DNA from 4 places in the Shewanella sp. Koi 1 genome. Region 1 is predicted to be linked to each of the others. Evidence: predicted binding sites of a transcription regulator. Region 1 holds the regulator's gene; each other region holds the start of a gene.
The links. Region 1 encodes FliA, which starts transcription of late flagellar genes. Its sites were predicted from a motif close to CTAAAGNTNNNNNNNNNNNNGCCGATA; they were not measured.

Region 1 (8,118 bases):
TGGGATTGCGAAGGCGCTGTCCAATGTGTTTGAACGCGTCTTTACCATGGATCGCGCTGCGATTTTCGATACGAACCAGATGTTTAATGTATGGGGCGTCGTGGGAAGCGAGATTGGCTGGCCGTTACTCAAGATTATGTTACTGATTGTCGTGGTAGCATTTATCGGTAACGTATCCCTTGGCGGGATGAATTTCTCGACCCAAGCCATGATGCCTAAAGCCAGTAAAATGAGCCCGATTGCGGGCTTTAAGCGGATGTTTGGTGTGCAGGCCTTGGTTGAATTAACCAAAGGGATTGCTAAGTTTTCTGTGGTAGCCATCGCGGCTTATTTACTACTCAGTCATTATTTTAACGACATTCTACTCCTGTCAGCCGATCATCTCCCCGGTAACGTCCATCATGCGCTGGATTTGTTAGTGTGGATGTTTATTCTGCTTTGCTCCTCCGTCTTAGTCATCGTGGTGATCGATGTGCCGTTTCAGATCTGGAACCACAACAAACAGCTGAAAATGACTAAGCAGGAAGTGAAAGACGAGTATAAAGACACCGAAGGTAAACCTGAGGTCAAAGGGCGAGTACGCCAAATGCAGCGTGAGTTAGCGCAGCGACGCATGATGGCCGAAGTTCCCAATGCGGATGTGATTGTGGTGAACCCTGAGCATTATGCGGTGGCCATTAAATACGATGTGAAGCGCTCTGCAGCGCCTTTTGTTATCGCTAAAGGAGTGGATGAAGTCGCGTTTAAAATCCGTGAAGTGGCAAGGGCACATAACATTGCGATTGTCTCAGCACCACCGCTGGCGCGGGCAATTTATCACACCACTAAGCTTGAGCAGCAGATCCCTGAGGGCCTATTTACCGCGGTGGCACAGGTGCTGGCTTATGTGTTCCAGTTACGCCAGTACCAAAAAGGTCGTGGCCGTAAACCAATTCCAATCCCTGCTAATCAACCCATTCCTGACGAGCTGAAGCACTAGTTGAGTGTTAGGTTAACGAAGAGCTCGTTCACAGAGATAAAACCACGACTTGAAGCGCTAGCGGTTGGCGCGTTTTTTGCTTTCAGGCTGTTATACGTCAAAGTTTAGGTATCTGTGAATGGATGTTAAAGCCTCCCTAGGCCAAGTAAAACAGTTGAAACTGAGCTCTTTCAAGGGCATAGGTACGCCAATGCTAGTGCTTGCTGCATTGGCTATGATTGTATTGCCTATCCCGCCGTTTCTACTCGACGTTTTATTCTCTTTTAACATTGCCTTGGCTTTGATTGTTCTTCTTGTCGCGATTTATACCGATAGACCCTTAGACTTTGCTGCTTTTCCAACGGTTTTATTAGTCGCGACATTGCTGCGACTCGCGCTTAACGTGGCATCGACCCGTGTAGTATTACTCGAAGGTCACAATGGTGGTGACGCCGCCGGTAAGGTAATTGAGGCCTTCGGCTCCGTAGTGATTGGCGGTAACTATGCCGTGGGCCTAGTTGTATTTATCATCTTGATTATTATCAACTTTGCCGTTGTGACTAAAGGTGCTGGCCGTATTGCCGAGGTGAGTGCTCGCTTTACCTTAGATGCGATGCCCGGTAAGCAAATGGCCATCGATGCCGACTTGAACGCAGGTATTATTAATCAAGATCAAGCCAGAACCAGACGCGCCGAGGTGACCCGCGAAGCCGATTTCTATGGCGCAATGGACGGTGCATCTAAGTTTGTGAAGGGTGATGCGATTGCCGGTATCATGATTTTGGTTATCAACATTCTCGGTGGGTTTATTATCGGGATTGTGCAGCACGGTTTGACATTCTCCCAAGCCGTTGAAATTTATACACTGTTAACCATTGGTGACGGTCTCGTCGCGCAAATTCCTGGTCTATTACTGTCAATCGCTGCGGCGTTGATGGTGACCCGTCAAAATGAATCTGGCGATATGGGCCAGATGCTGATCAGTCAGATGTTTGACAGTCACAAGTCGCTCAGTATTGCGGCTGGTGTACTCTTTGTCATGGGTATTGTGCCTGGCATGCCACATATGGCGTTTTTAAGCTTTGCCGTGATCACAGCTGGTGCGGCTTACTTTATCTTCAAACGTAATGAAGCCAAACGTGCCAAAGCCCTTGAGCAAGTCAAAACGGGCCCAACGGAAAGAGCCGAAAGAGAACCCAAAGAACTTAGCTGGGACGATGTACACCATGTTGACACTATCGGTCTGGAAGTGGGTTATCGTTTGATCCCATTAGTCGATAAGGGCCAAGGTGGTGAATTACTTAGCCGGATCAAAGGGGTACGTAAAAAACTTTCTCAAGAGCTAGGCTTCTTGGTACCTGCGGTGCATATTCGTGACAACCTCGATTTATCACCTAATGCCTACCGCATCTCGTTAATGGGTGTGGTGGTTGGAGAGGCGGATATTCGCCATGACTGCGAACTCGCCATCAACCCAGGCCAAGTTTATGGCAAGCTCGATGGTATCGAAACGCGTGATCCAGCCTTTGGTCTCGAAGCCGTGTGGATTGCCCCTGAGCTGCGTGAACATGCACAAACCTTAGGTTATACCGTGGTGGATGCTGCGACAGTGGTGGCTACCCATATTAGCCAAATATTGACGAATAACGCGGCGAAGCTCTTAGGCTACGAAGAAGTGCAACAACTGATGGATATGCTTGCCAAGCATTCGCCTAAGCTGGTGGATGGCTTTATTCCTGATGTGATGCCGCTCGGAAATGTCGTAAAAGTGATGCAAAACCTATTAAATGAAGGAGTTTCTGTCAGAGACTTGCGTACCATAGTGCAAACTTTGTTAGAATACGGCACTAAGAGTAACGATACTGAAGTGTTAACGGCGGCAGTGCGTATCGCATTGAAGCGCATGATAGTTCAAGAGATCTCGGGTCCTGAACTTGAAATACCTGTCATAACTTTGGCGCCAGAGTTGGAACAGATGTTGCATCAGTCAATGCAAGCAACCGGTGGCGATGGCCCAAATATCGAGCCTGGTCTTGCAGAGCGTATGCAGCAATCCTTAGCGGATGCCGCTCAAAAGCAAGAAATGGTTGGTCAGCCCGCTATTTTGCTAACGTCAGGTATGTTACGTGCGACACTGTCTCGCTTTGTTAAATATACTATTCCTAATCTCAGAGTGATTTCTTACCAAGAAATCCCCGATGAAAAGCAAATACGCATAGTGTCTGCCGTCGGCCAGTAGAGGACGCATAAGTGAAGATTAAACGTTTTTTTGCCAAAGACATGCGTGCTGCACTGGCCCAAGTGAAGGACACGCTCGGCTCCGATGCCGTGATTATGTCGAATAAAAAGGTAAATGGCGGCATTGAGATTGTGGCCGCCGTTGACTATGACGAGCCCAAAGCGAAGGCGCCTGCCGCTGCACCGACTTTTATGGATGTGAGTGATGACTTAGTGTCGCTCGGTGCTAAAGCGCCGATTCGCGCTGAAACTAAGTTAAAACCATCGGCACCAGCGGACTCTCTCCAAGCATTGCTCGAGAAGCAACAAAGCCGTTTAAACCAACAGCTCACCCATCAACAGCAAGACGCCGAACTGCCTGCGTGGGCACAAGGTCTACAAGCTCCTGCAACGCCAAAAGCTGAGCGACGAGATATGGGCCATGCTTTCGATAAGAAGCCACAGGTTTCACAGAAGCAAAATGCGGATATCGAAGCGATGCGTGATGAGTTAGCATCCTTACGCAATTTGCTTACTCATCAAGTGTCTGCGCTGATGACTGAACACAAAAAGCGTATCGACCCTGTGGGTGCCATGCTGGAGTCAAAGTTACTGGAAGCTGAGTTTTCGCCTGCGGTCGCGAACAAGTTAGCGGCGCTTAGTCAACACTATACTCCGGCAGAATTGGTTCGTGCCTTGCCACAAAGTCTAGCGAATATGCTTGATAATCAAGGCGATGATATCGTTAAGCAAGGTGGCGTGGTGGCGCTGGTTGGTCCAACGGGTGTAGGCAAAACCACTTCCTTAGCCAAATTAGCGGCTCGTTTCGCAGCCCATCATGGTGCGGATCAAGTCGCCTTGATCACTACAGATCATTATCGTATTGGCGCCTATGAGCAATTGGCAACCTATGGCAAAATTATGGGATGCCCAGTTAAGCAAGCCCATGATCTTGCTGAGCTAGAGCAAATACTGTATCAGTTCAGAAATCGCAAGCTAGTATTGATAGATACCGCAGGAATGGGCCAACGAGATATGCGGCTTTACCAGCAACTTGATAATTTAACTGCAAATAGCAGAATACCTATCCGCAGTTATCTGGTACTGTCTGCCACAGGACAGCGCCGTGTGCTACAGGATGCTGTAAATCACTTTAAACGCATTCCATTATCTGGTGTTGTACTCACCAAACTCGATGAGTCCGTGTCGTTAGCGGGTGCATTAAGTGTGTTGATCCAAAGTGGGTTGCCATTAAGTTATGTTACGGATGGGCAGCGAGTGCCCGAAGATATGAAAGTTGCCGATACTTTACTGCTCGCAGAGCAAGCATTAGCGGCCTTAGAAAACACTGAACAACAATCGTTACCAGACACAGCGTGGTCAGATAATATGACCTGTGCATTTGAGTAGAGTTATGACCCTGGATCAAGCAAGTGGTTTACGTATGATGAATCAACCCTATAACGAAAAAGTGAAAGTAATCGCGGTTACGGGTGGTAAAGGTGGCGTGGGTAAAACCAGCGTGTCCATCAATACCGCAGTAGCATTAGCCGAAAAGGGCAAGCGTGTCTTAGTGCTTGATGCCGACCTTGGCTTAGCAAACGTCGATGTCATGTTAGGGATCCGTGCTGAACGTAACCTTTCCCATGTACTCTCAGGCGATGCTGAGCTGGACGACATTATTGTCCGCGGTCCTAAAGGTATTGGCATTGTCCCCGCAACCTCTGGTACTCAAGGTATGGTCGAATTAAGTCCTGCGCAACATGCGGGGTTAATTCGTGCTTTCAGTGAGATGCGTACCCAGTTTGATATTCTTATCGTCGATACCGCGGCGGGGATTTCAGATATGGTGCTCAGTTTCTCCCGTGCGTCACAGGATGTGCTAGTTGTTGTTTGTGACGAGCCAACCTCAATCACTGACGCCTATGCGTTAATCAAAATCCTCAGCCGTGAACACGGCGTCTTCCGCTTTAAAATTGTTGCAAATATGGTGCGTAGTTTGCGCGAAGGTATGGAATTGTTTGCTAAACTCAGTAAAGTGACCGACAGATTTTTAGACGTGGCACTTGAATTAGTGGCAACGATACCGTTTGACGAGAATCTGCGTAAATCGGTACGTAAGCAAAAGCTTGTTGTTGAGGCTTATCCTAAATCTCCTGCAGCGATTGCTTACCATGGTCTAGCGAATAAAATTATGAGCTGGCCAGTACCCCAGCAACCTGGTGGGCATTTGGAGTTTTTCGTTGAGCGATTAGTTCAGCGACCAGATTTTCAAGAGGAAAAAACGAGTGAATAAAGCCGCAGCGTATACTTGTTTAGACAATAAAACGTCAATCGTTGAACAGTATGCACCGTTGGTTAAAAGAATTGCACATCACTTGCTCGCCAGATTACCTGCTTCAGTGCAGCTCGATGACTTGCTTCAAGCGGGGATGATGGGGTTATTAGAAGCATCATCTAAGTTTGATGGCGGTAAAGGTGCAAAGTTTGAAACCTTCGCCGGCATAAGGATCCGTGGTGCCATGTTGGATGAAATCCGTCGTGGCGATTGGGTTCCTCGTTCTGTCCACCGTAATAATCGTCGAATTGCTCATGCCATTGATGAGTTAGAGCAAGTGCTGGGTCGTGATGCACGCGACACAGAAATTGCAGAAAAACTTGATATGACGCTAGATGAGTACCATCATATTCTTAACGATGTTTCTGTTGGTAAAATCATAGGGATAGAGGACTTAGGCGTATCACAGGATATACTTACTACAAGCGATAATGTTAGTGATGGTACGTTTGAAGTGTTGGCAGAGACCCAGTTTCATTCTGCACTTGTAGAGGCAATAAAATTATTGCCCGAAAGAGATGCGCTAGTGCTATCGTTGTACTACGATGAAGCATTGAATTTAAAAGAAATTGGCGCCATTCTTGAGGTAAGCGAATCGCGTGTTAGCCAGATTCTAAGTCAGGCAATGTTGCGACTCAAAGGCAAACTCAAGCATTGGACATAAGTATAATTATTAATTGAGCACTGAATGTCAGCTCACCGGAGGAAACCTTGGACAAGAATATGAAGATTCTCATCGTTGATGACTTTTCGACAATGAGACGGATCATCAAGAACTTGTTGCGAGACTTGGGCTTTAACAACACCCAAGAAGCGGACGATGGCTCAACCGCCTTGCCAATGTTGCAAAAAGGGGATTTTGATTTTGTCGTCACAGACTGGAACATGCCTGGAATGCAGGGGATTGATTTGCTCAAAGCAATTAGAGCAGATGACTCCCTTAAGCATTTACCTGTGCTTATGGTGACCGCTGAAGCAAAACGCGAACAAATTATCGCTGCTGCGCAAGCAGGAGTGAATGGCTACGTCGTTAAACCTTTTACTGCAGCAACTTTAAAAGAGAAGTTAGATAAAATATTCGAACGACTCGCTTAAGCAGGGATGAGCTATGAAGTCACAAACATCAGGGCTCATCACGCTCGAGCAAGCGCAGCGTTTAGTTGAATTATTGAACGCTAATGAACAAACTCAAGCGGATGATTTATTTAGGGAACTCGCTGCTCCACTCCAAAGAGAGCTCTTTGACGAAGTCGGAAAACTGACTCGGCAACTACACAGCGCATTAATGGATTTCCAAATCGATAATCGTTTGATTGAGTTAGCTAATACTGAAATACCCGATGCTAAGGAAAGGCTGAGTTATGTCATTGACATGACGGAGCAAGCTGCAAATAAAACGATGGATGCAGTTGAAGAATGCTTGCCGTTAGCGAATGCATTAACCGCGAATATCCAGCAAGTGATGCCATCTTGGGATAAGTTAATGCGTCGTGAAATTGCACTCGGTGATTTTAAAGTGCTTTGTCACAATGTTCAGCATTTGATGTCGCGTAGTGAACTGGATTCAAACCGATTACGTGAATTGCTCAACCAAATATTGATGGCGCAGGATTTTCAAGACCTGACAGGACAAATGATCCGTCGGGTAATCGATCTAGTGATGGAAGTTGAAAGTAATCTGGTGTCTATGCTGACGGTGTTTGGTGAGCAGCCAATAATTGAGAGTCAGATTACTCAGAAAAATAATATTGAAGCTGAAGGGCCGATAATGAATGCCGAACTTCGTCAAGATGTCGTAACGGGTCAAGACGAGGTGGATGATCTGCTATCGAGTCTGGGTTTCTAACTGGGAGTCAATTTGATGGCCTTTGATGTAGATGAAGAGATACTCCAGGACTTTTTAATTGAGGCGGGGGAAATATTAGAGTTGCTTCAAGAGCAACTTGTCGCCCTTGAAAATAATCCTGATGATACTGACTTGCTAAATGCCATTTTTAGGGGGTTTCACACCGTAAAAGGCGGCGCAGGGTTCCTTAGTCTGACTCCCATGGTTGATGTCTGCCATGAGGCAGAAAATACATTCGATTTATTACGCACAGGTAAGCGTAGCGTCACCGCTGAGTTAATGGACATCATTCTTCAAGCCGTTGATGCGATAAATACGATGTTTGCTCAAACCCAGCAAGGGGAGCAACAAGAACCTGCCGATCCTGCCTTACTTGCGAAACTGAAAATGCTCAGTTCTGGTGAGCCATTACCTTCAGAAATGGGGCAAGTTAGTGCAGAAGTTGAGCCAGAGCCAGAGCCAGAGCCAGAACCGATCATTGAACCCGTTGTCGAGGTCGCCGTTGTTGAGGAAATGCCTGCTGAAAATGGCGCTTCAACCAGCTCTAGTATTGATGAAATTGACGAAGCTGAGTTTGAAGCTTTATTAGATGCCTTGCATGGTTCAGGGAAAGGCCCCGGCGTAACGTCTCCAAAAGTTGAAGCGACTCCAGCGGTTTCAGCAAGTATTAAAGCTCAAGCACAACCTGCTAGTGCCAGTGATGATATTACTGACGATGAGTTCGAGGCTCTGCTTGATGAACTTCATGGCTCTGGCAAA
Region 2 (8,118 bases), 970 kb from region 1:
GCCGTACTCGATTATTTTGCGCCGCTTAAAACCTGGCTCGATGAGCAAAACACAGCGGCGAATCGTCAATGTGGTTGGTAATTAAAACCAAGACGGAATGAAGACTCTAACGTCAGTAACACCTAGGCTCTTGGTGTGAAAATATAACCGATAAAAATGCCCAACGATGTTGGGCATTTTCTTTTTAAGCTTCGGCATTAATAACGAAAGCGAGTATCAATCAGATAAAATCAATGCGTTCAGAAACCTATTAACGCCAACCCATTCCCTTACGATTTGCCTCTTTGTTCTCGATCTTAAGCTGTTCGGATTTAGTGAGCATCACATACAAGGCGCCCGTGCCGCCCTGCTCGGTTTTAGCCGAATGATAGGCCAGCACCATATCAAGCTGAGACAACCAATGGCAGACGGCAGATTTCAACAGTCCGGCCACGGGTTTACTGTTATGGCCCTTACCATGGATAAGCATGACGCAGCGTTCCCCATGGGCCTGCGCTGCTAACAGATAATTGAGCAACGCATCACGGGCCTGACTTAAACGGTAGGCATGTACATCTAATTCCATCTTAATGCTGTACTGCCCCAGCCTTAAGCGCTTAAACACTGCACCTTGTACCCCTTCGCGCTTAAAACTGGCAATATCATCGGGCGCTATTATCGGGATCAAACTCAAATCCAAGGGCATACAGGCTAAATAAGCCTCGCGTTGCAACGCATCACGGCGCTGAAGTTGCTCCTCCGTTAGTGCCTTAGGCTGCAAATTCACCGCTTTCACATCACCCTTAAGTGGCACAACCCCCGCCATTTCTTCAAAAAACAGTGCCGATTCATCATCTAGCATGGCAAGCTCCTCCACTCTTAACGCTCAGTGTGCACTTTTAGAACAGAAACACACTTTGTAAACATTCAACCCTTTAGTTCAGCGGGCACCTCCATTATAGTGGCGCCATGAATGCTTGATTAGAATAATGTAATGAGATTTTTGCTGCTAGCCCTGATATGCCTATTGTCGCTTCCAAGTTTTGCAACTCCCGCAAAAGCCAAAACAACCATGACAACCGATCAGCTGATCAATGCTAATTATCCGCTGTTCACTAAAGCATTTACTGAGCTTGCCCCCGAAGTCACCGCAGAGATTTATGCGAAAGATGCAAGCTATCTCTCTGAAAGCCAAAGTAAAGAAATCTATTATGGCCGCGACAGTATCGTTGCTATTTACCAACGTTTTTTCGATAAAATCCGCAATAAAAAGGCCCGTATCGATATCGATTTCCGGGTGCTCAACCGTAAGCTTTCGGGCAACAGCGCGTTCGACACTGGCTATTATTTAGTGCGTTTTTACCCCGCAGAAGAAACTGGCGAACCAGTGAGTGAATTTGCTGGCAAATTTGTGATTGGCACCCAAAAAGACTCTCAGCAGCGCTGGAACGTCACACTGGATATGAATAACCGTGCCGAACCCAGTTTCTATTTGAATGCCAAACCTGTACCCAATCTTTACTATGGCCGCCAGTTCCCACCATTACCGGACAGCCAAAAGAAAAAGCAGTAATCTATTATATTTTAAAGCATTACCATTATGACACACGACAAAACCTGCCCTTGCGGCAACCCAAAAATCTATCAAGATTGCTGTCAAATACTGCATCTAGGGCTCGATTCAGGAGCACAACTGGCGACAAGTCCTGAGCAATTAATGCGCTCTCGCTACTGCGCTTTTGTGTTGAAAAATTTTGATTACATTATCAAAACACACCATGCAGCTTACCTCGATGGCTTAACCCTTGAGCAGCTCCAACAAGGTCCACATCCCGAATGGTTAGGGCTCGATGTATTATCCGCCAATGACACTACCCAGCCCGATGGCAGCAAGTTCGGTACTGTAACTTTCAAAGCCTGGTATAAAATGAGTGGCGAGATTGATGCCATTTACGAGCGCTCTGAGTTTATCTTCGAGCAAGGTCGTTGGTTTTACACTAAAGGCCATCAAATGCATGCCAAATTACCGGGGCGTAATGATCCTTGCGTCTGCCACAGCGGTAAAAAGTTTAAGCAGTGCTGCATGAAGGGTTAACCAAGTCCACAGATAAAACAAAAGGCAATCTATTGATTGCCTTTTGTTTTTATATCACCTGTACGACTAATCTAACTGGTTAATGCGTAACAAGATTAGGTTCTTTTGCCTCCAATAAGAATTGCGCAAATTCGGGCTCTCGCAACGCAGGACTGTATAAATACCCCTGCGCCTGATGGCAAAAACTCTTGGCTAAAAACGCTTCCTGCTCGGCGGTTTCAACCCCTTCGGCGGTCAAGGAAATATTAAGCGCGCTCGCCATCGCAATAATGGCCGAGACGATTTCTTGGCTTTCGCGGCTAATGGTGAGATCGGAGATAAAGGAGCGGTCGATTTTTAACTTACTGATCGGGAATTGTTTAAGATAGCGCATCGAGCTGTAACCCGTACCAAAGTCATCGATGGCCAGCCCCACACCCAGCTCTGCCAATTCCTGACATAAGAGCGTGGCATGGCGAATGTCGCCCATCAATTCCGTCTCGGTGATCTCAAGGATCAGGGTTTTAGGCTTTAAACGATAGCGCGTCAGCAGTTGCCAGACTTGCTCATACAGGTTTCCGCTAAAAAACTGCCGCGCCGACACGTTAACATGCATGCTTAAATCGGCATTATGGTGCTGCCATATATTCAATTGTCGGCACGCGGCCTCAAGCACCCAGCTGCCAATGGCATTTATCATCCCAGATTGCTCGGCAATATCGATAAAGGCGCCGGGATACAGCACACCTTTTTTCGGGTGATGCCAACGGATCAAGGCTTCAGCACCGATATAGGTTTTCTGCTCCAGATCCCGTAAGGGCTGATAATAAAGTTCGAATTGACGGCCGCGAATCGCACTATGCAAATCACGCTCGATTTGCGCATCTTCCTTAAAGGCACTGAGCAAGGTGCTGTTAAACACTTGAATAGCTGTGCCCTTTTTCTTCTTCGCGTATTGCACCGCAATATCGGCGCAGGTCAGCGGCGCGAACAGATTCGCCACCGAGGCGATATCGACAACCGCCAGTGCGGGTTTAGGTTCGATTTGCTCACGACCGATTAAAATCGGCATGGCTAAATGCTGATATAGGCGGGTACTGAAATAATCCAGATCGTAAACCGCGTTATCATCGGTAAGCAACACGGCAAACTCGTCGCTACCGACGCGGGCAATTTCGGTCGCCTTATTAATTTCAGAGAAATGTTTTAAGCGCCGGCCAATTTCAATCAGCAAGCTGTCGCCATTTTCGTGACCATAGGTATCGTTGAAACGCTTAAAGGCGACTAAATCGACCAACAGCAACAATCCATTGGTGGTGCGCTCCAATACGCGATTGAAGTGACTACGATTATTCAGCCCAGTGAGGCTACAACGCCAGGCTAAACGCTCAAGCTCCGCCTTATAGTTGTGCTCATCTGTGCTTTCTTCGCCGGAGACTAAGGCGTAATGATTGCCGCGATCGGTGATAAATTGGCTGACTACATACTTGAGCCAGTAGCGACTGCCATCGGCTCGATTAAATTGCACTTCGCCTTTAGCCTGCTCGCCTCTGAAAATTTTAGCCAAGGTCTGCTCGGCTAATTCACTGTGCTGCTTAAAGAAACTTAACTCGCGTAAATTGGTGCCTATGCTTTTTTCACGCGCTAAGCCGGTGATCTCCTCGTGGGCTTGATTCACGTATTCCACTTTTTCGGTGTGCAGGTTAATCAGCATGCTCATTTGACGAGACTGCTCGGTGGCACAGCGAAACAGGCTTAAGCGCTCTTCTTTATCATAGGTATGTTTGGTGGCCAGCGTGAGGGCCAGTTGATCGGCCATTTGGCAGGCAAGGTGAATTTCGCTGTCGTGCCAATGGTGAGTCAGTTGCGCTCGCTCAAGGCAAAGCACGCCTTCGAGATGACCATTAATGCGAATGCCAATCTCGAGACTAGATAAAATTTGCCGAGGGATAAAATAGTTATCGACTAACTCAGTCAAGCGCGGATCGATAAGCGTATTACTCGCATCGATATGGCGATGATTTTTAAGTTCATCTAAATAGCGCGGTAGCGTCTGCAACTGCGAAGGACGGTAAGTGTCTTGTAGGGCCATAGCGCCAAATTGCGCCACTAGGGATTGGCTCGATTGATCGGCGGAAAAAATCCAAACCGACACCAGAGAAACGGCTAAATTTTGGCAAAGTAGCTCAGTGGCTAACTCCGCGGTCTTAGTAAAATCACCCTGCTGTTTAGCCGTGGAATGCACTAAAGACTCTAATAAATGCTGATGCTGACGTCGCTTCACTCTGATCCCTACAAAACTTCGTGTTGGGTAAAACGGTACTGCTGCGACTAACACACTAAAGAAGCGTGTTAATAGAGCCTATTTATCTTTATTTTTGTTGATGCAGATTACACTATCTACATTTAAAACAGCAACATCGGCCACACTTTATTACAAATTAACGCTAACGGTGCTCACAGTCGCTTGCATCATAGGCCATTCTCTAATTGGAAAATCATTTTCTCGACACTCACATCGAAGACCAGCTTGAGGGTAACACCCGCTTCACCCTGCACAATATTCCCTTGGGTTTGGCTAAAACGCGCTCTAGCCCGCTCCAACATCTTAGTCGCTTCGACCTCAGCCTCTGCACCCGCGAAGGATAACTCCAGCACTGTATCCTGCTCGTCAATCACAGCGCCAATATCCACAAAACTGCCGCAATCGGTGCAAGTGTCGTTTACGGTAGCCGCTTGTCCTGCAATGATACCTTTCATCTGTTTTTCCTCTCTAATCGCTGTAAGGGTGATGCATCAACTTAAACCAGCATCATTAACGCCTTATTATAGGTAACAGTGGCGGCAGAGACTCAGCTTTAGCTCACGCTTATTATTGTGCATCGACACAGTTGAAGGCTATTTGGCCAACAAGTTCCTTTAATCCCAACCTGTGCTTTTAAAGACAGCATCTTGCTTAATAGCCCGATAGCGACTAGAAATCAAGACGACATACTCGTTAGGCGCTGGCCAATAACGGCACTAAGTTACGTTGAATCGCCAGTTGATCGGCAAAATGCATGACGTCCATTTTCGGGGATGGCAACTGGCCACGTTGGCGCAGACGTGTGGTGAGATCGCAATTGCTTAAGGCTTCGGCCATCGCGATAGGCTCACCACCGCGGATCACTAATGCCTCTGGGCGCAATGCCTGTTGCAGTTGAAACGCCCTCGCCCCTTGCTCGGCAAAAACAGCACTATTGTCGGTAACCTTGTTATCCGTCGATAAATCCGCCACAAGCGCTTGCTTTGGGGGTAACTCAAACTGGCGTTGTAATTTTTCAGCATTATCGAGCTCTTTTTTCCATTGAAACTGCGCCATGTCCCTCGCGTCTGCAGACAATAGCGACAGCAACAGGGCGAACTCACCTCGCCTGTTGTGTTCGATTGCCGCATTTAAGCGGGAGCCAATTTGGGCTTCGTTGATTAAAGGAACATCGATCTGCATAAAAAAACATCATTAAAACAACTCGTTGTTAGTTAATCGACCAGTTGAACCAGAACTTTAGGAAAATTTTCATATTTAGACTTTACATGCCAAACGTTTCTGACTACTATGGCGGCCGCAATTGAGGAGGGGTTCCCGAGTGGCCAAAGGGATCAGACTGTAAATCTGACGGCTCCGCCTTCGAAGGTTCGAATCCTTCTCCCTCCACCATTTGCACTAACAATTAGCGATGCTATAAAAGATACTCGTGGAGGGGTTCCCGAGTGGCCAAAGGGATCAGACTGTAAATCTGACGGCTCCGCCTTCGAAGGTTCGAATCCTTCTCCCTCCACCACTTTTATCTCATGTGGTTCGTCAATCGTTAGTTCGCTGTAGACTTGCTTTACCCTTAAATCCGGCCAAGATTTAAGATAACTTTTAAATCAGACTCGATGAGTCGGACTTAAAAGTTGAAGAAAATATGTGGAGGGGTTCCCGAGTGGCCAAAGGGATCAGACTGTAAATCTGACGGCTCCGCCTTCGAAGGTTCGAATCCTTCTCCCTCCACCACTTCTTTCTCATCTCACTCTTTATACCGCTTTATTCCCCAAGTTTTCTTTCTAGCATTGCAGCTTATCCAAAGTTATTTTTTATCGCTTACTTAAAACAATTGTCTGTAATCCGTAGATTTAGCTGATAAAAAACGCCCCATTCGGAGCGTTCAAGAAGAGTGTATAGCGCTAAGTGGCGATTAATCGATATTCAAGTACTTATGGGTCTGAATCGATAAACGCCAGTTGCGGGCAATACACACCTTCATGGCTAATTCCGTCGCCCTTGGTTTTTGGCTGATCGGTTGCAGACAAATCGTTTTCGCTGACACATCAATCCCTTTGAGTAACTCATCGAGTTCGTCGATATGATTTTCGGTCGCTATCGGGTGCTTAATCTCGTTGGCGCGGATCAAGGCTTGCGCTAACACCTTATAACCACCTTTCATATTGATCTTGGGCGAGACTGTCACCCAAGTATCAGCATCACACTTCACCTCAAAGGTGCCACTGGTCTCGATTTGAGTGGCAAAACCGGAAGCATGAAGCGTGTGAGTTAGTTCATTCAGATCGTACATACAAGGCTCACCACCAGTGATCACCACATGGCGCGCCGTGTATCCCTTAGCGTTGAACGCCTCAATAAGACTCTGCGCCGTATGATTAGCCCAGCGCCCCACGGAGCCATCGACGGTGATCACTTGTTCGGGTGACACCTTATTTTCCTCAAGCAGATCCCAAGTCTGTTTCGTATCACACCAAGCACATCCCACAGGGCAACCCTGTAAACGTACAAAAATGGCGGGCACTCCGGTAAAGACACCTTCACCTTGAATGGTTTCAAAGACTTCGTTGACTGGGTAATTCATGCTAGCGTTCCGTTTTTCTGGGGCGGCATTTATAGAGGATTTTAGCTGCAGCTGCAAGTTTTTACCGCCTCAGCCATTGTGATACCAAGTGCCGCATCCCCGTCGCCACGCGCCAGCAAAGAGTTTGCAAGCCCTAGCGCCTGAGTTACACTTACGCCCTATTTTATGTGTCAATTTAAGTGGATCCTATGTCAGCAGCATCAGTTTCAAAGGTGGTAGTGGTTTTCAGTGGCGGACAAGACTCGACGACTTGTCTTATTCAAGCCTTAACTCAGTTTGATGAAGTTCACGGGATCACCTTCGATTATGGTCAGCGTCACCGTGAAGAAATTGAAGTTGCTAAATCCCTCGCCAAGCGCTTAAAGATCACTAGCCATAAAGTGATGGATGTGAGTTTACTCAATGAGTTAGCTATTTCTGCGCTCACCCGTGATGCGATCCCTGTATCCCACGAATTAATGGAAAATGGCTTACCCAATACCTTTGTGCCCGGCCGTAATATCCTATTTTTGACTTTGGCGGGGATCTACGCCTATCAATTAGGGGCCGAGGCGATTATCACTGGTGTTTGCGAAACCGATTTTTCCGGTTATCCCGACTGTCGCCACGACTTTGTGCGCGCGATGGAATCGGCACTGGTGCAAGGCATGGATAAAAAGCTTGAGATCATCACCCCATTAATGTGGCTCAACAAGGCCCAAACCTGGGCGCTGGCCGATAAATACCAGCAACTCGATTTAGTTCGCCACCATACCCTAACCTGTTATAACGGCATTGTCGGCGATGGTTGTGGTGACTGCCCAGCCTGCCATCTACGCAAACGAGGCCTAGAGGATTACCTGCAAAATAAAGCAGAGGTGATGGCCTCGCTCGACAAGGCAACAGAAACGGGTAAACCGCAGGCGTGAGACTGGTGACGTTCAAAAAACTCGGCCCCTATTGGCTGGCGTTTATCGTCAGTCTGCTCTGCGCGCTCTTGTATATTGCGGGACTTTTTACCCCGAGCATAGATAACCTGCTCGCCTATCGCCGCAGCGCTATCAGTGACGGCCAGTGGTGGCGTCTGATCACAGGCAATCTGCTGCATACCAATCATTGGCACCTGCTGATGAACCTAGCGGGATTATGGGTAGTGTTGTTTTTGCACCACTTTCATTACCGACTTAACGGAGTAACCGC
Region 3 (8,118 bases), 2.5 Mb from region 1:
GGCATTAAGAGTCAATATTGAAGGCAGAGAAGAGAAAGTAAGCACAGACTGGTTTGCGATTATGGCAACCCTTAAAAAACGCGGTGTGGATTATGATTCGCTACAACGCATTCACGCAGAGTTAAATGCAGGCCTTAAAGTGACCACAAGACGTTTAACTCTGGCAAAATTGAATCAAGAACTTGAATTAGCTGGGATTATCCGTAAAACCAATGAATATAATGCAGATATTCGTGGTGGGTATTAGAGAGTATCACTGCTGAAACAAAACAAGGGAATATAAGAAATTATATTCCCTTTGGTTTTTCTGCCTTCCAACCTTCACACAACAGATTGAATTTGGTGGTCGATTCATCGATTCGCGTGAGCCGAATGACTTGGCCTTCACGAAAACACACTAGTTCGCCTTCGATCTCGGTCAAGCGATTACAGCTCTTACAGCTTGTGCTGGCAGTCTTACTGTCGGGCATATGGCTTACAAAGCTTGCTTTCACAGTGTTTCCTTAACTTAATATGCAGTTGTTTAATCTCATGCGTGCATCACGGATCTTACCCCTTTTGTGATACGCATTCAAATTACCTCTTGCTAAATTAACTTTAGACGAAAGTCGTACAAAATGCATACAGAGTTAGATTACTTATTGATTGATATGGGAATAGTACTTATCCAATGAAACCGACAAACCGCTCTCGAGCACAATCCTCACATGGGATGGCTTGAGTTGTCTTGGCTCTGTCACCCCGCAGGAGTGGGCTATCAAGGCTAAATCGTGGTGTAGGTTATGGTTATAGTTGGCAACACGCGTCGATTTATCTCTAGGATCAAGACCTTGCTGGAGTTTCTTGTTGTGAGTCGTGATACCCGTCGGACAGGTATCTTTGTTGCATTGCAGCGCTTGAATACATCCGAGGGCAAACATATTGCCACGGGCCGAGGCGATAAAGTCCGCACCCAAGGCGAGCGCCCAAGCCACCCTCGATGGCACTATGAGTTTGCCCGAGGCGATCACTTTAATGCGTTTACGTAGCCCACGCTGAATTAAGATATTCACCAGTATGGGCAGGCTTTCTTTGAGTGGCAGCCCCACGTAATCCATTAAGGGCTGAGGTGCGGCGCCCGTGCCGCCGTCAGCGCTGTCTAAGGTAAAAAAGTCCGGGGCGGATGCTTCGCCACGGCGCTCAATTTCATCGCAAAAATCTTCAAGCCACTGCACGTCCCCAAGTACGGCCTTAATGCCAGTGGGTTTACCCGTGACCTCACGCACTCTGGCAATCATATCCAGAATGTCAGCCACATTTTTAAACTCGATATGACCATTGGGGCTTATGGAATCATGGCCCTGCGGGATACCGCGAATTTTGGCGATCTCCTCGGTGACTTTGACTCCTGGTAAGATACCGCCCTTGCCTGGTTTGGCGCCTTGGCTCATTTTGATTTCAAACATTTTAACTTCAGGGTGTGCGGCTATCTCTTTGAGCTTGTCATCGTCTAAATGGCCGTGCTCATTACGTACACCATATTTAGCGGTACCAATTTGAAAGACTAAGTCGCAGCCGCCTTTTAAATGGTAAGGGCTTAAGCCACCTTCACCGGTATTTAACCAACATCCCGCCTGCGCTGCGCCGTGGGATAAGGCGGTGACGGCAGGGCGTGATAGGGCGCCGAAGCTCATGGCGGAGATATGGCAAATAGCCTTAGTGGTGTAGGGCTCACGGCAATGGGGGCCAATGGTTTGAGGCAGAATTGGAGTGATATCTTCATCTTGAGTAGGAAAGGCGGTATTCATAAACATGATGGCGCCCGTGCTGTCTAGCGGGCGTGTCGACCCAAAGGCGATGGTTCTGTCGACGTTTTTCGCGGCGCGATATACCCAGCTCCGCTCGGCGCGGTTAAAGGGTAATTCTTCCCTGTCCTGTGCGAAAAAGTATTGTCTAAAAAACTCACCTTGTTTCTCAAATAAATACCGAAAGCGACCTATCACAGGGTAGTTGTGGCGTACAGCCTGTTTGGTTTGTAGCTTGTCGGCGATGTACATATAGACGACAGCGAGGGCGCCTAAGCCAATGAGAATTAAAAAGAGTCCTGAGAAGAGGTCCAGTCCCCACATAAACCAATTGAGTTCTTGCATCTTGTTATCCTCTATTTGTGTCCATAACGGGTGGAGATAAGGCTCGCTGGCTGTCCATCATGGATGGAGAGTAAAAACAGCTGGCTGTAATCATCTTCTGCGATAGTGGGAATATCCGGGCCGCCAAGGGCCTTAATGATCAGTGGGACGGTATTGGAATGCCCCGCGATTAAGCTGTTACCTTTAACGGCATGTACTTGTTCAACAATCTGCTGAATATGGGCTTCGAGTGGTTTTTCTGCAGCAACCACGGTAATGGGTAAATGCCGCTCTGAAGACATAGGCAATAAGGTTTGCTGGGTTCTTTGATATTGGGTCGCGATCAGTTGCGAGATCTGCGTCCTTTGCAAGGCGCTAACCAGCGCGATGGCGCGTGCATGGCCATCATCTGAAAGTGTAGGATCGCCCGCTGGAGCTTCGGCTTTTTCGGCATGTCTCACCAAAATAATCAATCGATTATCGGCAAAAGCTTGATTGATGGGGCTGAGTCCAATGCCGGTAAAGAGTAACAGGCCTAACAGCAGAGTGTGCAATAGCCGAGGGGCATTGAAGCAGGTGATGCGCAAGGAGTGGCTGACCACTGTTAACCATTGGGGAATTGCCATGCCGTATATCCTTATCTAATGGGCGTATGCAAGTGTGACGCTGAGGCGAGTCGATTCATCATGGGTATCATTGCCTTAGATTGTGATGGTACTGCAATTTATAAAATTACTAAAGTTGCTCAATTTTTGGTCGATAATAAAGTCGTCCCAAATTGAATGGATTAGCATCATGGAAATCAACAACCCTGCACAGGTACAGACGCCTTCTACGCCCCATAAGAAGTATGCTGACAATGCCGCTGCTAATAGTGAAAAGACGAAAAATGTGGAAGCGCCCGGAAAACAAACTGCATACCAAACCAGTAAGCAGCTAATGAACCAGGCTATTTTGTCGGCACAGGAAGAAGTGAGTCTAAAATCCGGTGATCAATCCATGGCGTTACTTTATCGCGCGGCAATTGAAGCGATAGATAAAGAATTAGCGCCTTCGATGGGGCCAAATGCGACTCAAACTAACTATGACAATCAGGTCGATTATTCTCCCGAGGCGACGGCCGATAGGATAGTGAGTTTTGCGACGCAATTTTTTAGCATTCACCAACAGCAAAATTCGAATATGAGTCTAAATGATCAGCTTGACAGTTTTATGAGCATCATAGGTGGCGCTATCGATAATGGCTTTAAGGAGGCGCGGGATATTTTGTCCGGCCTTAAAGTGCTGCAAGGGGATATCGCCGATGGCGTCGATAAAACCTATGGATTAGTGCAAGAGGGATTGCAGGCCTTCCGAGATAGCTTCAATAAGAAACCAGATGAGACACAAACGGCTAGCGCATAATGTCCCGCGCTTAGCACTCAATGTTGTAGCCATTTCCCTTGTCTTAAGCCCCTTGCAATAAGGGGTTTTTGTTGCGCAGAGAACAGTCTATGCTAGGGGTCTATTTAACGTTTTGCTTGAGGGCGAGTTATGTGGACTAGGGGACGTGTTATTGAACGTATTGATTGGAGTGATAAATTATTTTCGCTGCGGATAGCGGCCGAACTGGTGCCCTTTATTCCGGGTCAATTTATTAAACTCAGTCAGCTGCAAGATGATAAGCGTGTCGCTAGAGCCTATTCCCTGGTTAATTCCCCCGATAAACCCTATGCCGAAATCTTGGCTGTCGCCGTAGAAGAGGGCCAGTTATCCCCACAATTACAAAATCTTGCTATCGGGGATGAAATCGAGATCACTCCCACAGCCACAGGCTTTATGACTTTAGATGAGATCCCTAAGGGTGCAGGGCAAGGCTGTCACTTATGGTTGTTAGCCACGGGCACGGCCGTGGGGCCATTTTTATCTATGCTCGATACGCCAGAGCCTTGGCAGCGTTTCGAAAAAGTCGTACTTGTCTATGGTGTCCGCGAAGCTAAAGATTTAGCTTACCTCGATAAATTAAAGGCTTATTCGGTGCAATATCCTGATCAGTTTATCCTGTGTTTAACCGTCACCCGTGAAAAGCTTGACGATGCACTGCAATGTCGTATCCCCGATGGCTTAGTCTCGGGAGAGATTGAGGCTAAAGTCGGTTTAGCGCTCAGCGCGGCGGATTCACAGGTAATGATTTGTGGTAATCCGGGGATGATCAGTGGCGCACAGGCCGCGTTGCTCGACAAGGGACTCGCAAAGAATTTACGCCGCGCTCCGGGACAAATTACCGTCGAGAAGTATTGGTAATTGGTTGAGTGTTAATGACAAATAATTAGTCTTAATCGTTTTAATGTCAGTCATATAGAAGGATTTTTTGATGAAGTTGCTCTGCTCCCTCGCTTCACCCTATGCTCGCTGTGTTCGCACATTAATCCGTTATTTAGGGATTAATGATATCGAAGAAGTGTTAGTCAATCCGATGGAAAACACCGCCGAGCTGCTCGATGTTAACCCGCTTGGGCAGATCCCTTGCCTCATCACCAACGATGGTGTGCCTATCTTCGATAGCGAAGTGATTATGCGCTATTTAGACGCCGAATTAGGTGAGCAGCAGATGTTCGGTGGCCAAGTGAATAATTGGGTATTACAGTGCCAATATTCGATGATCAAAGGTCTGATTGATAGCGCAGTAAAATTGCGCCAAGAACAAATGCGTGAAGAGGAGGGGGTGAGATCGGCCTTTTGGACATCGCGTTTTGAGCAAGCGCTGCTGCGTGGTTTGATGCAAATGGAACATCAGAGTGTGATCACTCAGGCAACGATTCAGGCGCCACAATTAGCCTTAATTTGCTTATTAGATTATGTGGATTTCAGACATCCAGAACTCGATTGGCGTAAAGTGGCTCCCGCGACCTCGCTCTGGTTTAGTGAGATGCGCGATCTCCCAGCGTTTGTGGAAACTCGCCCAGCGTAAAAGGTGTTTAATGGTCTGACGAGCGGCGGCCTCTATGGGTCTCACGGCGATTATGTTCACCAAACGCGCCGTAGAGATCCTTGGTTATGCCGTAATCTACCCTACGATCATTACCGGTTTGGCGTCTATCATCATAGTGTTGATAGCGGCACTGGCAATTGGCAATAGTACATTCTTCCATGGGAAGCTCAGGGGCTTCCTTTGATAGAAAACGTTTCCCTTTGAGCTCATCTACCTGATCACAACAACTACCGTCATTTTCGATACTGACACAGTGGAAGCGGCGATCTTGCTCTGCATGTCGTTGATTTTTATTTTTTGCGGTTTCCATGAGTTTGACAAAGTGCTTGCGCTTTTTAGGGCCTCGCTTGAGTGTCAGCAATGCGAGTAGCGCTACCGCGATGACCAGCAGTAGTAAAACGCCCAACATACCGCCTCCTCATGTATTTTAAGCGAATTAAGGTTCAGTTTAGTTTGGTTTGAGATAATCACCAGTTTTAAGTTTTATTTCATTAAAAACAAAAAGTTAATCAACCTATTGCCCTGCTTCACTTGATCTATTACTCTTGCGCAACTGATAACTATTATCATTAATAGTCTTAAGAATTGACTCACGCTTGCTGTCATCATTTTGGGGAGAAATCGCGAATGAAATGGGTAACTTGTGCCGCTTTACTTGGGTTAATGTCGGTTGCGAATTCGGCTAGCGCTGATGAGACATTAACCGTTTACTCCTACCGTCAGCCGTTTCTGGTTGAGCCTATTCTGAAGCGCTTTACGGAGGAAACGGGCATTGGGGTAAATTTTGTCTTTGCGAAAGATGGTATTGCCGAGCGTATCGCCCGTGAAGGCCATTTATCCCCTGCGGATTTAGTGTTAACTTCAGATTTCTCTCGCTTGGTTGAATTGGTCGACAAAGACCTGACGGCTCCCGTGAAAAGTGAGCAGCTCGATAGCAATATCCCCGCGCAATACCGCGATCCCGATGGACAATGGTATGCCTTAACGATGCGTGTGCGTAATCTCTATACGGCAAAAGATCGTCTCGGCCCACAAGCGATCAGCTACGAAGAGTTGGCCGATCCTAAGTACAAAGGCAAGATCTGTACGCGCAGTGGCAAGCATCCTTATAACATCGCCTTAGTGGCGTCTATGATCGCCCACCACGGTGAGGCCGAGACTAAGACTTGGTTGCAAGGTGTGAAAACCAACTTAGCACGCAAGCCTCAAGGTAACGATAGAGCGCAGGTGAAGGCGGTTAAAGAGGGCTTGTGTGATATCGCCATCGGTAACAGCTACTACTACGGCAATATGCTGCAAGATCCAGAGCAAAAGAGCTGGGCAGAGGCTGTGGTGATTAACTTTCCGAACCAAGCCGATCGCGGTGCCCATGTGAACGTTTCTGGTATGGTGCTCACTCGCCATGCGCCGAATAAAGACAATGCAATCAAGTTGATGGAGTTCCTGTCTGCGGATGTGGCACAAAAAGCCTATGCCGAAGTAAACATGGAATATCCGGTCAAAGCCGATGTCGCGCCTTCAACCTTGGTCGCCTCTTGGGGCGAGTTTAAATCCGACCAATTACCGATTTTCAAACTGGCGGAATACCATCAAGCGGCGGTGAAATTGTTAGATGAAGTTCAGTTCGATCTCTAGTTGAGCGGTTATAACGACTAGAAATAGTAAAAGTAAAAAGTGCGCCTTGATTGGCGCACTTAGGTTAAAGGATCCACATGATTTTAGGATTAGCCAGAAGCTGGTCGCTTACTGGTTATGCCATAGCCGCGCTACTGGTGTTACCCCTCTTTGCGTTAATTCTTCAGGCGGCGCAGCCCGATGAGGCTGTTTTTGGTCACCTGCTCTCCACCGTATTACCTACTTATATCTCCAACAGCCTATGGTTGATCCTGTGGGTGAGTATTGGCTCACTCTTGTTGGCACTGCCCTGCGCTTGGTTAATGGCGCGCTGTGAGTTTGTTGCTAGGCGTTATCTGCAATGGGCCTTATTGCTCCCCTTGGCCATGCCAGCCTACATTGTTGCCTACGTATATACCGATTTGCTCGATTACGCCGGCCCAGTACAAACTGGGCTTCGTTCTGTGTTTGGTTGGAATTCACCGCAGGATTACTTTTTCCCCGATATTCGTACCTTAGGCGGTGCGGCGTGTGTGTTGTCGCTGGTGCTCTTTCCCTATATTTATCTGTTGGCGCGCACCGCGTTTATGGAGCAATCCCTAAGCTTGGCCCACGCCTCGAGGATTATGGGCTGCTCGCCGTGGCAGAGTTTTTGGCGTTTATCTTTACCTATGGCAAGGCCCGCCTTAGCCGTGGGCGTGGCTTTAGTGGCGATGGAGACCGCGGCGGATTTTGCCACGGTCAACTACTTTGCCGTACCAACCCTGACCACCGCCGTGTACGACACTTGGCTAGGTTATGGCAATTTGACTGCGGCGGCTAAGCTCTCGGCCATTATCCTCTTGGTAGTGTTTAGTCTGATTGGAATGGAACGTTTTGCTCGCCGTAAACAGCAGTTATTCCAAAAGCAGTCCCGTATTCAAGCGAGCGATTTATATCGGCTCTCACCGCTGCAAACCCTATGTGCTCTCGGCTATTGCATCACCTTGTTAGTGCTAGCCTTTGTGCTGCCAAGCGGGATTTTACTCTCCTATGCCATTGATTATTTTGCGCAGAGCTGGGATCCGATTTTCTGGCAATTGAGCGTGAATAGTTTGAGCCTCGCACTCATCACTAGCCTAGTGTGCTGCACGATTGCATTGATATTGATGTTTATTCGCCGCGTGAGCCCGAGATCGAGCGATGCGCTGCCATCACGCTTGGCATCGACTGGCTATGCCTTGCCTGGCACAGTGCTCGCCATTGGCGTACTGGTGCCATTAACGCTGCTCGATTTTGCGATCAACGACTTAGCCGATTGGTTGGGAATGACAGGCCCTGGGCTTCTGTTTACGGGCAGTGCGGCCGCGCTGGTTTTTGCTTTTTGTGTGCGCTTTGTGGCTATCGCCATCGGCAGCGTAGAGACTAGCTATAAACGCATTTCGC
Region 4 (8,118 bases), 1.8 Mb from region 1:
TCGAGATATCCGCTAAATTAGCTATCAGTATTGCAATTAACTGATCCATTTATTTCATTAATGAGTACTTAATGGATTTTTAAGACAATATTAAGATGTGACTCACATCTCATTTTTATGTGGCGGTAAAAATCACTCTGCTAAATTGAATTGAGTAAGGTAATGAATAAATAGATTTTTATTGAGTTTTGCACCGCAGGGGATAATGAGCGCAAGATCAAATTTTAGTGATAACTAAATTTCGCGTGATGAATATCACTTAATGAATTTTGTTTTAATCTGAAATTTAATAACGGTTAATAAAGCTGTTTACAGCCGCGCAGCCGCAACACACCATTCTGTTAACAACTGGAGTGGAGATTAACCTGAGTGATTAATGATGGCGAGCCGTTGCGGCCATTATGCCTCGCCTAATGTGGGCTTAAAACAGCTTACTCCCCCAGCCGAGTTTACTGCGTAACACATGGAAGTAATTATGGCCTTTAGGGTGGATAAGCCTGAGCTGCTCAGAGCTGCGGCGCACTATGATTTCATCACCGGGTAAGACGGCTAAATGCACGTGACCATCACAACTTACTTCGAGATTTTCGCCATTTTCAGGGGAGACGACCATCTTAATGGTGCTGCAGGCATCGACCACTATGGGGCGACAGGACAGTGTATGCGGAAACATAGGCACTAGGATTAATGCCTGTAAATTGGGGGTTAGAATAGCGCCTCCTGCCGACAGGGCATAGGCGGTAGATCCCGTCGGAGTTGAGACTATCATGCCGTCGGCGCGTTGGCTGTACATGAATTGATTGTCTATATAGACTTCAAATTCAATCATATGGGCAATTTTACCCGGATGGAGTACCGCTTCATTAACGGCAGTATTGCTCGCTTTTAACATGCCATGGCGATAGACCTCGGCCTCGAGTAAAAAGCGGTGTTCGGTATCAAATTCACCATCGAGCACTTTGGCAAGGGCTTCTTCAAAGGCATCGGGCGGTAAATCCGTTAAAAAGCCAAGATTGCCACGGTTTACCCCAATCACGCCTACATCGAAGCGCGCCAGTACTCTGGCAGCACCGAGCATATTGCCATCACCACCCACGACTATGGCTAAATCGCAGCGTGCGCCAATCTCTAATAAATCGACCGCGACGATATTTGTCCCTAACTCGCTGGCAACACGCTCTTCCACGAGGACTTCATACCCTTGCACCGTCAGCCAGTGGTGCAGACGTTTGAGGGTTTGATTTGTCCCTGGGTGGTGTGGCTTGCCAATCAGGCCAATGGTGTGGAACTTTGTGGTCATATTTATGCTAGATCTGGCCTTAGGCCTTGAAACGTCAAAATTGATCCCCATAATATGCCCAGAGTATTTAGAAACAAAGCATTTTTAGCTGGAGTGAAAATGAGCAACGAGTCGATTAAAGCAGAACAGGATCTGATCCAAGAGGGTGTAGAGTCTGAAGTTTCTACCGAAGAAGCGAGTCTGATTGACGAGCTTACCCAAGCCAATTTCCGTATTGAAGAGCTGGAACAGTTACTCGCTGACGCTTTGGCGAAAGTTGAAGAGCAAAAAGATTCAGTTATCCGTGCTGCTGCCGAAGTAGACAATATTCGTCGCCGTGCGGCGATGGATGTGGAAAAGGCTAACAAATTTGCATTGGAAAAATTCGCCAACGAATTACTGCCAGTGTTAGACAATATGGAACGTGCGCTGCAAGGTACTAATCCACAGGATGAAACTACCAAAGCACTGTTCGAAGGTGTTGAGCTCACGCAAAAGAGCTTCTTAACCGCCGTGGCTAAGTTTGGGGTAAAACCTATCGATCCACAGGGTCAAGCCTTCAACCCAGACCAACATCAAGCCATTGGTATGCAGCCAAGTGCTGAGTATCCAGCCAATACTGTGATGTTAGTGATGCAAAAGGGTTATGAGCTAAACAGCCGTTTACTGCGTCCAGCCATGGTAATGGTGTCACAGGGCGGCCCTAGCCAAGAAATCAACATTGAAGCCTAAGCTAACGCTTAGCGCTAACTAATAAAAAGGACTGCCGATGCAGTCCTTTTTATTTGTCTGTTGTTTTTCTATTTGCCATTAATCGTGATTCATTACGATTAATGGGAGCTTAGCTCCCATCAACACTCAATCGGCAAGAAAGGCATTAATTTGCGCCAACATACCTTCGGCATCGAGTTGTAAATCATGGGTCACTTCTTCTGGAGAGCCATGTTTAATAAACTCATCGGGTAGGCCGATTTGCAGCACAGGTTTTGGCATTTTAAGCTTTTGCAGTAGCTCTAAAACGCCAGAGCCTGCGCCGCCCATAATGGCGTTTTCTTCCACTGTCACGAGCACATCGTGGGTTTGCGCCATTTCTTTAACCAAATCCACATCTAATGGCTTGACAAAGCGCATATCGACGACGGTGGCGTCTAAGCTTTCTGCGGCGGTTAAGGCGGCGGCTAAGGTGGTACCAAAGTTCAGCATGGCGATACGTTTGCCTAAACGCTTAATCACGCCTTTACCTATCGGCAATGCCGTCATGGCTTCTACCTGAGTCGCGCCAGTGGCGCTGCCCCTTGGATAACGCACCGCGCTCGGACCTGCATCATAGCAATAACCGGTATAGAGCATTTGGCGACATTCATTTTCATCCGATGGCGCCATGATCACCATATTCGGGATGCAGCGCATAAAGCTTAAATCGAATGCCCCTTGGTGAGTTGGGCCGTCGGCACCGACGATACCGCCACGGTCAATGGCGAACAATACAGGTAAACGCTGCAGTGCCACATCGTGGATCAGTTGATCATAACCCCGTTGCAGGAAGGTCGAATAAATGGCGACCACAGGCTTAAAGCCTTCACAGGCAAATCCGGCACCTAAAGTCACCGCATGTTGCTCGGCAATGGCGGCATCGAAATATTGTTTCGGGAAGCGCTGCGAAAATTCCACCATGCCCGAACCTTCACGCATGGCAGGGGTAATGCCTAAGACTTTTTCGTCCTGTTCGGCAGTATCACATAACCATTTGCCAAACACTTGGGAGAAGGTCGGCAGTCCCGGCTTAGTAGCTGGTTTCTTAAACTGTGACGGGTCAAATTTAGGTACCGCGTGCCAACCGATAGGATCTTTCTCGGCCGGTTCATAACCACGACCTTTTTTGGTCATGATGTGCAGCACTTGTGGCCCCTTTAGAGAGCGCATATTGCGCAGGGTTTCCACTAGGGCGTCGACATCGTGGCCATCGATCGGGCCGATATAGTTAAAGCCTAACTCTTCAAACAGAGTGCCAGGTACAACCATGCCCTTGAGGTGTTCTTCGGTGCGCTTGGCCATCTCTTTGATGACAGGCATGCCCTTGAGCACTTTCTTGCTGCTTTCACGAATCGTGGTGTAGAGGCGGCCCGACATCAGTTGCGCTAAATGATTATTGAGCGCGCCGACGTTTTCTGAAATCGACATTTCGTTATCGTTCAGCACCATCAGCATATCGTTGTGCAAATCACCCGCGTGATTCATGGCCTCGAACACCATACCGCCCGTCATGGCGCCATCGCCAATCACGGCAACCACTTTACGGCCTGCCTGCTCTTTTTCGGCGGCAACGGCCATGGCTAATGCGGCACTGATGGATGTGCCAGAGTGTCCGACGCTAAAGGTGTCGTATTCACTTTCTTCCCGCCAAGGGAAAGGGTGTAAACCGTTCTTTTGCCTAATGGTGTGCATTCTGTCGCGGCGACCGGTGAGGATTTTATGGGGGTAGGCTTGGTGGCCAACATCCCAAATCAAACGATCAAACGGGGTGTTATAGACATAATGAAGGGCAACAGTCAGTTCGACTGTGCCGAGTCCAGAGGCAAAATGTCCGCTGGACATGCCAACGGACTTAAGAAGAAACTCCCGCAACTCATCGGCCAATTGAGGTAACAGGGCCTGAGGAAGCTGGCGGAGTTCATTAGGAGTGTTGGCCTGAGCCAACACGGGAAACTGTGAAATGTCCAAACTCATAGCGAGATACTTCGTCTCTTATTATATTCTTCGCTCAATGATATAGCGGGCGAAGTCTGCGATTAACTGGCTATTGTATGGCAATTTAGCCAGCGCTGATAGTGCCTCTTGGATCAGTTGCGCGGCGGTATCTTTGGCGCCTTGCAGTCCAAGTAGTTGCGGAAAAGTACTCTTATTGGACTCGGCGTCTGAGCCTTGGGGTTTGCCGAGTTCTTCCGTGGTGGCAATGATGTCCAGAATATCGTCTTGCACTTGGAAGGCAAGTCCTACCGCATGGGCAAATTCCATCATAGTCTGATATTCATCTTTTGGCGCATTAGCGGCAATCAAGGCTAACTCAACGGCGCAGCTGATAAGGGCGCCCGTTTTCATATTGTGGAGTTGAGTTAGGGCCTTAAGGTCGATGAGCTTATCGGTTGAGGCTAAGTCAATCGCTTGGCCGCCACACATACCACGGTAGCCCGAGGCTTTCGCCAGCGCTCTCACCATAGCGATATGCTGCTCGCTGCTGATCCCTGGTACTGCTTCGGTAACAATTTCAAAGGCTAAGGTTTGCAGAGCATCCCCAGCAAGGATGGCGGTCGCCTCATCGAAGGCGATATGCACTGTGGGCTGACCACGACGAAGGTCGTCATCGTCCATGGCGGGTAAATCGTCATGGATTAACGAATAAGCATGAATACACTCAATGGCGGCGGCGCAGGCGTCGAGCTTTTCAAGCGACACGCCAAACATTTGCCCCACACTGTAAACCAAGAAGGGACGAATACGCTTACCGCCTAACAGCGCGCCGTGAGTCATGGCGGCCTTTAATTGTGGCGCAGTGTCTTCGAGTGTGCTGAAACGTTGTTTTAATTGGTCATCAACCCGTAGTTGATATTCTTTTATTGCATTGACTAACACGCTTATTCGCCCTCAACGGCATAGGGAGAGAGGGGCGCATTTTCATCCTGCTTGAGTAAAATGGCCACTTTTTGCTGAGCTTGCTCGAGTTTTGCTTGGCTGTTACGCACCAGATTGATGCCACGTTCAAATTGTTTTAACGCATCATCCAGAGAGACATCGCCCTGTTCTAATTCGGCAACGATGCGCTCGAGTTCACCAAGGGATTCTTCAAAACTGAGATTTTCGGGTTTCTTCGCCACGTTAATAATTCCTTTGAAAGAGCGGACACAAGGTATATCAGGGCGACTCAAGGGTCAAATTCAGTCGACGGATATTTGCTCAATAGCACGCTTTGTTGCTGAATTTTTTTCAGAAAATAGAAATTGTCGCTAAACTTGCTTAGTGCTTGTCCGATAAATGACAATAATAGCATTATGCTTATAATCATCCTTTGACATCATAGAGTAAGGCTCAGGTTAAAACCAAAGTGTAATCCCTATGCGGATGACATTTTGTATTATTTTGCGAATAGAGTCAGTATCATGTCGTTTATACCGAATATTGAGGAGCCGTTGTGGATTTAGCTACAGTTATAGGACTAGTCGGGGGCTTTGGTTTTATCCTTTGGGCTATGATGACCAGCGGCGGCCTGGCAATCTTTATCGACGTCCCCTCAGTGTTTATCGTGTTCGGTGGTTCATTCTTCGTTGTAATGATGAAATTCAATCTCAAACAGTTTTTGGGGGCGGTAAAAATCGCCGTCAAAGCCTTTATGTTTAAGATTGATAAGCCTGAAGATCTTATCGAGCAATCCGTGACTATGGCGGACGCCGCCCGTAAAGGCGGATTCCTTGCCCTCGAAGAAGCGCAAATTTCCAACAGTTTTATGCAAAAAGCCGTCGATATGTTGGTCGATGGTCACGATGGTGAAGTGGTGCGCGCCGCACTTGAAAAAGACATTGCCCTTACAGAAGAGCGCCATCGCAACGGCATTGCGATTTTTAGGGCCTTTGGTGACGTTGGCCCCGCGATGGGGATGATTGGTACCTTAGTGGGCTTGGTGGCCATGTTATCCAACATGTCGGATCCTAAATCGATTGGTCCATCGATGGCGGTGGCCTTGTTAACGACGCTGTACGGCGCCGTGGTCGCCAACATGGTGTGTATTCCCATTGCCGATAAACTCACCCTACGCATGGGTGAAGAAATGCTTAACCGCAACCTGATTATGGATGCGGTATTAGCCATTCAAGATGGCCAAAACCCACGGGTGATTGAAGGTTTCTTGAAGAATTATCTTGCTGAAAAACAGCGGAAAATCGATACAACGGACGGAGAGTAGCCCATGGCTAAGTGCAACTGTCCACCGCCCGGAGCGCCGCTCTGGTTGGCAACATTTGCCGATTTGATGTCCCTCTTGATGTGTTTCTTCGTGCTGCTGCTGTCATTCTCCGAAATGGACGTGATGAAGTTTAAGCAGATCGCAGGCTCGATGAAGTATGCCTTCGGGGTGCAAAACAAGGTCGAAGTCAAAGACATTCCTAAGGGGACGTCTGTGATTGCATTGGAGTTTCGCCCTGGTCGCCCCGATCCCACGCCGATTGAAATCATTAACCAACAAACCAACGAAATGACCGAGCCTGTATTGGATTATCAAGCGGGTGAAGACGATAGCGCGGGTGGTGTGCAGCAGCAAAATGGTTCACAGCGGGGCGGTGAAGCCTCGGCGACGGCCCAAGAAACGGCGGATGCGGTGAAGGCCGAAGCCGCGGCGGCGCAGGATAAAATCAATCAGCAAGTGAAGAAAATGGCACAGGAACTCAATAATGAGATCACCGATGGGGCGATCGAAATTGAGTCACTTGGGCAGCAAATCATTATCCGTATCCGTGAGAAGGGCTCATTTGCCTCAGGATCTGGCTTCCTGCAGCCGCGATTTAAACCCGTGGTGCGCTCGGTCGGTGAATTGCTAAAAGATGTGCCGGGGATCATCACGGTATCGGGTTACACTGATGATATGCAGATAAGTGATGAGCTCTATAGCTCGAACTGGGATCTCTCCAGTAAACGCGCTGTGGCGGTGGCCGATGTGCTGCTGCAAGTGAAGGGCTTCGATCCTAAGCGGATGAAAGTGGTCGGTATGGCGTCGAATAATCCAATCGTGCCCAATGACTCACCTGAAAACCGCGCACGAAATCGTCGAGTTGAGATCGCCATTGAACAGGGTAAAGCCAAAGAATCCGAAGAAATTCAAGTAGGTAAATAGCTTTTAAACCAAACCTGTGATTCGATAAAAACGCCGTGACTTGCTCACGGCTTTTTTATTTGTGATTTTTTGACTATAAGTTCAACTGTGCATAAGCGCACGCCACGAGCAGTCCGAGTGTGGAAACAGGTGCGCCAATCGCCGTGAGTTTGTTATAATCCGGCGATTATTCTTTTAACCAATTTTGCTGTTTACAAAATTGCCCGCGGAAATCCCATGAAGTTTATTGTAAAGCTGTACCCAGAAATCATGATGAAGAGCAAGCCCGTGCGCATGCGCTTCACCAAAATGCTTGAAACCAACATCCGTAACGTGCTCAAAAAAGTTGATGAAGATGCCAAAGTGCAACGTCAATGGGACCGTATTTGGGTAAAGGTGCCAAATGATAAACCTGAATTAGCTCAGGCCTTTGGTGAGCGTTTAGCCTGTATTCCTGGGATCGCCCATGTGGTGCAAGTGGATGAATACAGCTTTACCTCAGTTGATGATATCTACCAGCAAGTTTTACCCGTTTACCGTGACCAAATTGCCGGTAAAACCTTCTGTGTGCGCGTCAAACGTACTGGCTCCCACGATTTTAACTCTATCGAAGTCGAGCGTTATGTCGGTGGTGGTTTAAACCAGTTTACCGATGCGATTGGTGTTCGTTTAAAGAACCCAGAAGTGACAGTTAACCTCGAAATCGAGGGCGATAAACTGTATATGGTGACCAAGCGTATCGAAGGCTTAGGTGGCTTCCCAATGGCGACACAGGAAGATGTATTGTCGTTGATTTCGGGCGGTTTTGACTCAGGCGTGTCGAGCTACCAATTTATTAAGAAGGGCGCTCGTACCCACTACTGTTTCTTCAACCTCGGCGGCGCGCAGCATGAAATTGGCGTGAAACAAGTCGCTTACCATTTGTGGAAAACCTATGGTGAATCCCACAAGGTGAAGTTTGTATCTGTGCCGTTCGAGCCTG

Region 2: ACUZ8J_RS10180 (VC2046/SO_2500 family protein) is a predicted target of FliA. The motif match lies at 5,575-5,601, and genes of this name have one in related genera.
Region 3: ACUZ8J_RS03405 (DUF5610 domain-containing protein) is a predicted target of FliA. The motif match lies at 2,844-2,870, and genes of this name have one in related genera.
Region 4: pomA (flagellar motor protein PomA) is a predicted target of FliA. The motif match lies at 5,281-5,307, and genes of this name have one in related genera.

The regions. Positions count from the first base shown of each region.
Region 1 covers NZ_JBREJM010000001.1:3,274,840-3,282,957, reverse strand. The annotation lists gene flhB (flagellar biosynthesis protein FlhB) at 1-979, shown strand, start outside; gene flhA (flagellar biosynthesis protein FlhA) at 1,098-3,197, shown strand; gene flhF (flagellar biosynthesis protein FlhF) at 3,209-4,585, shown strand; gene ACUZ8J_RS14415 (MinD/ParA family protein) at 4,590-5,471, shown strand; gene ACUZ8J_RS14410 (RNA polymerase sigma factor FliA) at 5,464-6,177, shown strand; gene cheY (chemotaxis response regulator CheY) at 6,225-6,608, shown strand; gene ACUZ8J_RS14400 (protein phosphatase CheZ) at 6,622-7,359, shown strand; gene ACUZ8J_RS14395 (chemotaxis protein CheW) at 7,375-8,118, shown strand, end outside.
Region 2 covers NZ_JBREJM010000001.1:2,300,035-2,308,152, reverse strand. The annotation lists gene ACUZ8J_RS10210 (M2 family metallopeptidase) at 1-81, shown strand, start outside; gene smrA (DNA endonuclease SmrA) at 251-841, opposite strand; gene ACUZ8J_RS10200 (hypothetical protein) at 974-1,552, shown strand; gene ACUZ8J_RS10195 (YchJ family protein) at 1,580-2,074, shown strand; gene ACUZ8J_RS10190 (putative bifunctional diguanylate cyclase/phosphodiesterase) at 2,154-4,337, opposite strand; gene ACUZ8J_RS10185 (DUF406 family protein) at 4,526-4,813, opposite strand; gene ACUZ8J_RS10180 (VC2046/SO_2500 family protein) at 5,052-5,540, opposite strand; tRNA gene ACUZ8J_RS10175 (tRNA-Tyr) at 5,666-5,750, shown strand; tRNA gene ACUZ8J_RS10170 (tRNA-Tyr) at 5,790-5,874, shown strand; tRNA gene ACUZ8J_RS10165 (tRNA-Tyr) at 6,005-6,089, shown strand; gene queE (7-carboxy-7-deazaguanine synthase QueE) at 6,271-6,939, opposite strand; gene queC (7-cyano-7-deazaguanine synthase QueC) at 7,128-7,847, shown strand; gene rrtA (rhombosortase) at 7,844-8,118, shown strand, end outside.
Region 3 covers NZ_JBREJM010000001.1:745,182-753,299, forward strand. The annotation lists gene ACUZ8J_RS03385 (hypothetical protein) at 1-247, shown strand, start outside; gene ACUZ8J_RS03390 (hypothetical protein) at 288-494, opposite strand; gene ACUZ8J_RS03395 (FMN-binding glutamate synthase family protein) at 639-2,129, opposite strand; gene ACUZ8J_RS03400 (histidine phosphatase family protein) at 2,141-2,734, opposite strand; gene ACUZ8J_RS03405 (DUF5610 domain-containing protein) at 2,904-3,512, shown strand; gene ACUZ8J_RS03410 (ferredoxin--NADP reductase) at 3,642-4,391, shown strand; gene ACUZ8J_RS03415 (glutathione S-transferase) at 4,462-5,058, shown strand; gene ACUZ8J_RS03420 (hypothetical protein) at 5,066-5,488, opposite strand; gene ACUZ8J_RS03425 (Fe(3+) ABC transporter substrate-binding protein) at 5,707-6,714, shown strand; gene ACUZ8J_RS03430 (ABC transporter permease) at 6,792-8,118, shown strand, end outside.
Region 4 covers NZ_JBREJM010000001.1:1,460,383-1,468,500, forward strand. The annotation lists gene nadK (NAD(+) kinase) at 422-1,300, opposite strand; gene grpE (nucleotide exchange factor GrpE) at 1,400-2,011, shown strand; gene dxs (1-deoxy-D-xylulose-5-phosphate synthase) at 2,138-4,006, opposite strand; gene ispA ((2E,6E)-farnesyl diphosphate synthase) at 4,028-4,909, opposite strand; gene xseB (exodeoxyribonuclease VII small subunit) at 4,912-5,151, opposite strand; gene pomA (flagellar motor protein PomA) at 5,466-6,233, shown strand; gene ACUZ8J_RS06495 (flagellar motor protein MotB) at 6,237-7,157, shown strand; gene thiI (tRNA uracil 4-sulfurtransferase ThiI) at 7,374-8,118, shown strand, end outside.